Regions from separate parts of the Microbacterium xanthum genome, predicted to be linked through region 1. Evidence: predicted binding sites of a transcription regulator. Region 1 holds the regulator's gene; the other holds the start of a gene.
The links. Region 1 encodes HspR, which represses chaperone genes until heat shock. Its sites were predicted from a motif close to AAGTTGAGTCNNNNNGACTCAACTT; they were not measured.
Positions count from the first base shown of each region.

Region 2: RZO50_RS01745 (Hsp20/alpha crystallin family protein) is a predicted target of HspR. The motif match lies at 1,657-1,681, and genes of this name have one in related genera.

Region 1 is NZ_JAWHUE010000001.1:1,033,400-1,037,808, forward strand. It holds gene dnaK (molecular chaperone DnaK) at 1-426, shown strand, start outside; gene RZO50_RS04965 (nucleotide exchange factor GrpE) at 429-1,037, shown strand; gene RZO50_RS04970 (DnaJ C-terminal domain-containing protein) at 1,046-2,056, shown strand; gene RZO50_RS04975 (heat shock protein transcriptional repressor HspR) at 2,155-2,613, shown strand; gene RZO50_RS04980 (DUF998 domain-containing protein) at 2,653-3,720, shown strand; gene RZO50_RS04985 (potassium channel family protein) at 3,784-4,409, shown strand, end outside.
Region 2 is NZ_JAWHUE010000001.1:349,326-353,734, reverse strand. It holds gene RZO50_RS01760 (SDR family NAD(P)-dependent oxidoreductase) at 1-539, opposite strand, end outside; gene RZO50_RS01755 (asparagine synthase) at 648-1,262, shown strand; tRNA gene RZO50_RS01750 (tRNA-Arg) at 1,308-1,380, shown strand; gene RZO50_RS01745 (Hsp20/alpha crystallin family protein) at 1,728-2,198, shown strand; gene RZO50_RS01740 (L-serine ammonia-lyase, iron-sulfur-dependent, subunit alpha) at 2,293-3,780, shown strand; gene RZO50_RS01735 (hypothetical protein) at 3,926-4,409, opposite strand, start outside.

The sequences.
Region 1 (4,409 bases):
GGTGGCTCCTCGCTGCCCAAGGACGACATCGACCGCATGGTGCGCGAGGCCGAGGAGCACGCCGCCGAGGACAAGAAGCGCCGCGAGGCCGCCGAGGTGCGCAACCAGGCCGAGACCACGTCGTACTCGGTCGAGAAGCTCATCTCCGAGAACGGCGACAAGCTTCCCGAAGACGTCAAGACCGAGGTTCAGGCCGACGTCGACGCCCTCAAGTCGGCGCTCGCGGGCGACGACGACGAGGCCGTGAAGACCGCCTTCGACAAGCTGAACCAGAGTCAGCAGAAGCTCGGCGAGGCCATCTACCAGGCCACGCAGAACGAGCAGGCCGCTCCGGACGCCGGGGCGTCCGAGGAGCAGGCTTCGACGGAGTCCGATGAGGACGTCGTCGACGCCGAGGTCATCGACGAGGACGAAGAGAAGAAGTAAGCATGCCCAAGGACTTCGAACAGGGACCCGACGAGGTCCCCGAGAACGAGGTCCCCGGCGACGAGGGGTCGGAGGCGCAGGCCTCCGACCCTCAGCCGGAGGATCCGGCCCTGACCGTGGACGACATCCTCGGTGCCGAGCAGTCGGAGGGCGCCGCCGAGGCGGACGCCGCCGAGGACCAGGTGCTCGCCGACCTCGAGTCCCAGCTGCTGGGCGACCTCAAGCGCCTGCAGGCCGAGTACGCCAACTACCGGCGTCGCACCGAGGAGCAGCGCGAGGTCGAGATCGAGCGCGCCAAGGGTTCGGTCGCCAAGGGACTCCTGCCCGTGATCGACGACCTCGACCGCGCCGAGAAGCACGGCGATCTGAGTGAGGGCACGCCCTTCGCGGCGATCGCCGAGAAGCTGCGCGGCGTCGTCGAGCGGATGGGCATCGAGCCCTACGGCGCGGCCGGTGAGGCCTTCGACCCTCAGCACCACGAGGCGATCTTCCAGGCACCCACCCCGGGAACCGAGACCCCGACGATCCTCGAGGTCGTCGAGGTGGGTTACCGCCTGGGTTCTGTCGAGCTGCGCCCGGCCAAGGTCGTGGTCGCCGTTCCGGCGGAGTAGGAGGACACGTGGCGAGTCAGGACTGGTTCGACAAGGACTTCTACAAGGTCCTCGGCGTCTCGAAGGACGTCAGCGACGCCGATCTGAAGAAGACCTACCGCAAGCTCGCGCGCACCTACCACCCCGACTCGAACCCGGGGGACGCCAAGGCCGAGGCGACCTTCAAGGAGATCAGCGAGGCCTACGCCGTGCTGAGCGATCCTGAGCAGCGCCAGGAGTATGACCAGATCCGGGCCATGGGCTCGGGTGCGCGGTTCACCTCCGGCGGGTCGGGTCAGGGCGGCGGCTTCGAGGACGTCTTCTCGATGTTCGGACAGGGCCGCGGCGGAGGCGGTGGCCGTTTCGACGGCGCCGACTTCGACGACATCTTCTCGATGTTCAATCAGCAGCAGGGCGGACGCGGCACGGGCTTCGGTTCAGGCCGATTCGGGCAGCCTTCCGGCGGGTTCCAGGGATTCGGGGGCCCGACGCGGGGGGCGGATGTCACGGCGCGGACGACCATCGACTTCGTCACGGCCACAAAGGGCGAGACGATCACCCTGCAGGGCGAGGACGGCAAGCCGTTCAAGGTCAAGATCCCGGCCGGCGTGCGCGACGGGCAGAAGATCCGCCTCCGCGGGCGCGGACGCCCCTCGCCGGACGGCGGGGAGACCGGCGACATCGTGGTGCAGGTCAGCGTCCGCGCTCATCCGGTGTTCACCCGTGACGGGTTGAACCTGCGGGTGACCGTCCCGGTGACCTTCACCGAGGCCGCACTCGGCGCCACCATCGAGGTGCCCACCCTCGGGGGAGACCCCGTGCGGCTGCGGGTGGCACCGGGGACTCCGTCAGGTCGCGTGCTGCGGGTCAAAGGCCGCGGCGTGCAGACCCAGAAGGGCACCGGCGACCTCCTCGCCGAGGTGCAGGTGGCCGTCCCGTCGCACCTCGACGACGCGGCACGCGAGGCGCTTGCCGCCTACCAGGCGCTCGAGCCCAGGGAGAACCCCCGCGCGGACCTGATGGCCAAAGCGCGAGGCTAGCGTTTCATCCTCCTCCGCCCGCTCGGCGACCGGCTACTTTTGGAGTCAGACGCCGAGCGGGCGCGGCGCAGGACACGGCATGAAAGCGAGGTGAGGACATGGTCGAACCCGACGAGATCGACGAGGATGCCCCGATCCTCGCCATCGCCGGCGCGGCGGAACTCGCGGGCATGCACCCGCAGACCCTCCGCCAGTACGACCGTCTCGGTCTCGTGGTGCCCGCCCGCACCCAGGGCGGTTCCCGTCGCTACTCCCTGCGGCACGTGGCGCAGTTGCAGGAGGTCGCGCGCATGTCGGCCGAGGGGATGAGCCTGCCGGCGATCGCGCGGATCATCGAACTCGAAGACCGGGTCCGCGAACTGCATCTGCGGGTGCGCGACCTCGAAGACCGCATGAGGAGCGAGCTCGAGCGTCGCCCCGGCGCGCGCGTCTTCGCCGCCGGGGCGACCGGGGCGGTCATCTCCTTGAGACACGGAACACGCGTGCGCCGCGCCACCGAGGTCGTGCTGTGGCGCCCGCACCGAGTGTCGCCGCCGACGGAAGCTCCCGACGACTGACCCTGCCGCGGGACGTCGCGGCTCGCTAGGGTGTGGCTCGTGAGCGCACCGGCACCGACCAGACGATCCGAGAAGCTGCGTGCTGCGGCACGGCGTGAGTTCGACGGAACGACCGAGCGGTCGCTCGAATCGCTCTCTCTGAGCGCCGGAGTCGTGGCGTTCGTCGTCGTCGCCCTCGTGACCCTGCCGGTCTTCCGCCTCGAGGCGGCACCCATCGCGGGCCCCGACTCCATCGGACAGTTCGTCGCGGTCGCCTCGGCCACGGTCGCCCTCGTCGCCTTCGGAGCCGGGCGCTACCTGATGCGGCTGAGCGGGCACGGTGCACGGTTGCGCGTGCTCGATTACCTCGACATCGCCGCACTCGCTCTCGCGCATGCGATCATCGCGCTGCTGTCGTGGACGCTCGTGGCAAGCATCATGGAGCGCAGTTTCATCGGCGCCGAGGTGTACCCGCTGCCGCTGATCGCGCTCGCCGGAGCGACGGCGTTCGTCACCGCGTACGCCGTCTTCGCCTCGGCCACGCAGATGGACCTGCCGTTGCTGGCGATCATCCTCGCGGTCTTCCTCGTCGAGGGGGTCGTCACCGCGATGCTCACCGCGAGCGACCCGCAGTGGTGGAAGCTCAACCTCAGCGCACTCGGGATGACCGACGATCTGTCCGCCTACGCGTTCAACATCACACTCATCATCGCCGGGTTCATCGTGACGACCCTCGCCCGCTACGTGACCATCGGCATCCCCACCCCGCATCCGCACGGCGCCCGGAACGTGCGTGTCTCCCTGATCGTCGTCGGGGTCTTCCTCGCCTGCGTCGGAGTCTTCCCCGTCGACGAGTTCTTCCTGCTGCACACCGGTGTCGCGTCCGGGATGGCGGTGGCCTTCGGCGTCGTCGTGATCGCGCTGAAGTGGTGGATCCCGGGGATCGCTCGGGCCTTCCTCGCTCTCGGGTGGGTGTTCGCGGGCGTCATCGTGCTGCTGGCGGTGATGTTCGCCACCGGCGCCTACACGTTGACGGCCGTCGAGCTGGTGGCGGGTGTGATGGTGTTCGCGTGGATCATCCTGTTCATCCGGAACGCCGCGGCACTCCAGGCCGACGCCGCGCGCTGAGCCCGCGCGCACCGGCGGCGAGGCTGCGCCGCGCAGCACCGCGGCGCTCGTAGGCTCGATGCCATGACGTTGGATCGGTGGCATCAGCTCACGTACTGGCCGTTGATCGCCGCATCCCTGGCCTTCATCGTCGCCTACTCGTGGCAGGTGATCGCCGACCTCGGCGGCACGGGGTTCTCGCTGGCGCGGGCGGTCATGATCATGACCTGGATCGTCTTCGCCGTCGACTACCTGGTGCAGCTGTCGCTCGCGCGACCGAGAGGGACGTGGTTCCGCCGGCACCTGTTCGACCTGTGCGTGGTCGTGATCCCCGCGTTGCGCCCCCTGCGCCTGCTGAAGGCGCTCACGGTCCTCCACGTGCTGCAGCGCACCGCCGGGGCGGCCCTCCGGGCGCGCATCGCGGTCTACGGCGCCGGTGCCGCGCTGACCCTCATCTGGGTTGCCGCGCTGACGGTCCTCGAGGCCGAGCGCGATGCCCCCGACGCGAACATCACGTCGTTCGGCGATGCCCTGTGGTGGGCGTTCGTGACGATCACCACCGTCGGATACGGCGACTACACCCCCGTGACCGCATGGGGGCGCGTCATCGCGGTGCTGCTCATGACCGGTGGCATCGCCGTGGTCGGTGTCGTCTCGGCCACCTTCGCGTCCTGGGTGCTCGAGAAGGCCGCCGCCGGCGCGGACGACGC
Region 2 (4,409 bases), 680 kb from region 1:
GACGTCTGCTCGAGCTCGTGCCGCAGCGCCTCGGTGAAGCCCCGTACCGCGTACTTGCTCATCGCGTACGGGATGCGCCCCGCCGGAGCGGCGAGGCCGTAGATGCTCACCAGATGCGTGATGTGTGCGGCGGGCTCGCGCAGCAGCGCGGGAAGCAGCGCCTGGGTGATGTTCACCGTCCCCCACAGGTTCACATCCATGAGCCACCGCATCTCGGCCATCGTGAGTTGGTCGACGCCGCCGAGCATCGAAGACCCCGCGCACGTGACGAGCGATTGCACGCGCGGGTGGTGCGACGTGATCTCATCGACCATCGCGATCACCGCGTCGTCGGAGGTCAGGTCGACCGTGTGGGTGGAATGGCCGCGACCGCGCAGATCCCGGGCCACCGATTCGAGGCCCTCGGCGTTGCGGTCGACGAGGGCGACGTGTGCGCCCCGGGCCGCCATCCGGCGCGCCACCTCCGCGCCCATTCCGCTGGCGGCTCCGGTGATCACCGCGGTGCGCCCGCGCACATCCAGGTGTGCTCGTCGGGTCATGGTCGTCCTCCGCATCGTCGCGTGCCCCCTATTGTGTCCGATCTCTGAGGCGAACCCGAGAGGGCCGCCGGAGGCGGACGATACGATCGGGGGCGGAGGTGCGCGCACATGGGACGCAACGCGGACGCGATCGCCGAGGGCGTTTCGATCGCCGCCGCCGCCGCGCGGCTGACGGTGCGCAATCGCATCCTCGTCGACACCATCGCCCGCAACGAGCCGTTCGACCCGGAGCGCGTCGCCCCGCTGGCGCGCGAAACGCTGCTCGCGCTGGCCGCCGAGCAGGAGGCCGCTGCCGAACTCACGCGCAAGCTGCGCAAGAAGGCGTGGGGGAAGTACTCCGACCCGGGGAGCACTCACGACTACCGTGACCGCGACACCCGGAACCTCCGGCGCCGTCAACGCCAATACACCGGGGTGGCCAAGGTGCTTCGCGAGCGCGCGGATGACGTGGAGGCCGTGCGAGAGCTCGTGGCCGATGCGCGGGAGGCTGCCTGGGGAGACGTCGAGTCGAACCTGCAGCGCCGGCTCGTCGCCGAAGGGGCCAGGCCCGACCTCGAGCCTGACTACGCCAAGATGCGCGCGGCTCGGATGCAGGCCCTCCGGCTGGTCGATCTCCCCAGGCTCGCCGCGCATCGGCGTCGCGTCGACCCACCGGCGATGGGCGATGTCCAAGACCCAGAGGACGTGGCCGCCGCGCTTGATTCGCCACCGACCGAATCGTGATGTAGGCTGAACCTTGGCCTTCGCGCCGTTTCGTGCGAAGGTCCTGCGCCTCTAGCTCAATGGATAGAGCATCTGACTACGGATCAGAAGGTTGGGGGTTCGAGTCCCTCGAGGCGCGCACTGTGTTGAGACAGTGAGAAATCCCTCGCCCATCGGGCGGGGGATTTTCGTTTTCCGGTGTTTCGTCCCGCGTCCCGCGTCCCGTCGCACTCCGCACCGAGGTGTGTTTCTGCGGTGGCGCAGCGTGCTCGCGCGGGGGATTCGGTGCCCTCGTCGTGCGCCCTCGTTCCGCCGGGAGCTCGACCGGCGCCCGAGGCGCCCGCTTCCCGCCGGTCGTTCGCCGAGGGCGATCGAAAGATCTGGCACTCTCTGGCCTCGAGTGCTAATCTTTTCTTACTTGAGTCGATGCGACTCAACTTAAACCATCGTCGGGCCTTGCGTCCGACCCGCCACGAAGGAGAAGAAATGGGAACCTACGACCCGTTCCGCGAGCTGGACCGCATGGCGTCGAGCCTCCTCGACGCGCGACGTGGACCCCGCCGCATGCCGATGGACCTCTACCGCGACGGCGACCATTACGTCCTGAACGCCGACCTGCCGGGCATCGACCCGGGGTCGGTCGACATCGACGTCGACGGACAGCTTCTCACCATCCGCGCAGAGCGCACCCTCGCTTCCGGCGACGGCGTGAAGTGGATCACCCGGGAACGTGAGACGGCGAGCTTCGTCCGCCAGTTGAACCTCGGACAGGGGATCGACACCGAGCGCATCTCGGCCAGTTACGGCAACGGCGTCCTGTCGGTGATGATCCCGGTCAGTGAGAAGGCCAAGCCACGCAAGATCGAGGTGTCGACCGAGGGGCAGCCGTCGGTGCTGCAGGCCCACGAGTCGCACGCGTCGGCACCGGCCGACGGCCCGGCGCCCGTCGAGCAGTAACCCGCAGCGGCACCAACGACGCCCCGGCTCCGCGGAGTCGGGGCGTCGTGCGTTTCGGAGCGCGATCTCGGCAGTGCAGGCGTAGCCTGTCGGGGTGAGCGCCTACGTCTCGGCGTTCGAGCTGTTCTCCATCGGTGTAGGACCCTCGAGCTCCCACACGGTCGGTCCGATGCGCGCCGGCCGTGACTTCGCGGCGCGCCTGCGCGAGATCGGTGTCCTCGAGAACGTCGCGCACGTCGGGTGCTCCCTGTTCGGCTCCCTCGGGGCGACGGGGATCGGCCACGGTACGCCCGACGCGGTGGTCGCGGGGCTTTCGGGACTCGATCCCGAAACGGTCGACCCGGACGAGGTCCGCGGAGCGTGGATGAACTGGCGCGAGGGATCGCGACTTCCGCTGGCCGGCATCCGGCCGGTCGCGTTCGCGAAGGGCGACATCGAGTTCTCTCCGCGCACGCGCCTGCCCGCGCACCCGAACGCGATGACCCTCGTCGCGCGGGACTCGGCCGGCGCCGTCGTCGGGGAGGAGACCTATTACTCGGTGGGTGGCGGCTTCATCCGACGCGACGGGGAGCCCCTCGACGTGGCGGTCGCGTGGCCGCTGCGTTTCGACACCGCGGCGAAGCTTCTGGGAATCTGCGACGACGAGCAGCTGACGATCGCCGAGGCCGCTCGGCGGAACGAAGAAGCGCTGCGTTCCGAGGAGGACGTCGCAGCGGGACTCGACCGCATCTGGGACGCCATGGCGGCGTGCGTCGAGGCCGGACTCCACGCCGACGGCACCCTGCCCGGCATGCTGCGGGTCGCCCGGCGCGCTGGGCGCATCCGCATGCAGCTCGAGGAGGTGACGGCGGCGGGCGGGCGTGAACTGCCGGGGGAGTGGCTCGGCGCGTATGCCCTTGCGGTCATCGAGGAGAACGCCGCCGGAGGTCGGGTCGTGACCGCCCCCACCAACGGTGCGGCCGGCATCCTTCCGGCCGTCGCGATGTACTGGTGGAACTTCCTCGCAGACTCCGGGCTCGGCACCGGAACCGCGGTCACGCCGCACGGGGAACTGGCCGGCAGTGCGTTGCGGGGATTCGGCGCCGCGGCCGGCGCGTCTTCCACCACGTGCGACGAGGAGGCCGTGGCCGAGGCGAATCGCCGCCGTGGGATCCGCCGATTCCTCCTCACGGCCACGGCCCTCGGATCCCTCTTCAAGGCGAACGCGTCGATCTCCGGAGCGGAGGGCGGGTGCCAGGCGGAGGTCGGATCCGCGTGCGCGATGGCCGCCGGCGGCCTGACGGCGGTGATGGGCGGCACGAATCGCCAGATCGAGAATGCCGCCGAGATCGCCATGGAGCATCACCTCGGGCTGACGTGCGACCCCGTCGGAGGTCTCGTTCAGATTCCGTGCATCGAGCGCAACGCGATCGCCGCCGCCACGGCTGTCACCGCCGCGCGGCTGGCCCTGCGCGGCGACGGGTCGCACTTCGTGTCGCTCGATGCCGTGGTCGAGACGATGCGGCAGACCGGCCTCGACATGTCGCACAAGTACAAGGAGACCAGCGCAGGCGGCCTCGCCGTCAACGTGATCGAGTGCTGACCGCCTTCCGGTTGGACGGCCGGAGCCCCCGTGCCCGCCTTCACCGGTCACCCGATGTCGTACCCGTCGATTCACCTGTCACCGGATGCGGCTATCGCCACCGACATCGACATCGAGCGGCAACCGAACACCACGCCCGGACGGGTCACCCGGACGTTCCGCGTCTCCAGCCTCGCTGCTCGAGGTGTCTACGGATGCGGTGGACGGCCGGAGCGACACTCGGCGTGAGGTGTATCGCTGAGAACCGGAGCACGGTCCATCCCAGATCCTGGTAGCGCCCGTACTTCTCGATGTCCCGATTCCATTGGCGTCGGTCGGTGCGATGCTGGTCTCCCTCGCACTCGATGAGCAGGCTGTACGACGGGTACGCGAACTCGGTGCAGCCGACGAGTCGCCCATCGCCATCGCGTACGTCGTAGTCGAGGATCGGATCGGGCAAGCCGGCGCGTGACAGTCCGAGACGCAACGCGGTCTCGGTGGGGCTGGCGACGCCCTCGCGCAGGAGCGGCAGCGCCTCGCGGAGCACGCGCGCGCCGAGTCGCCGCCCGGCCTCGATCGCGGCTTCGAGGTGGGCGAGCGTGCCTCGTGCCGCCTCGGGGCCCGTGCGATGCCCGTCATCGGTGCGCGGA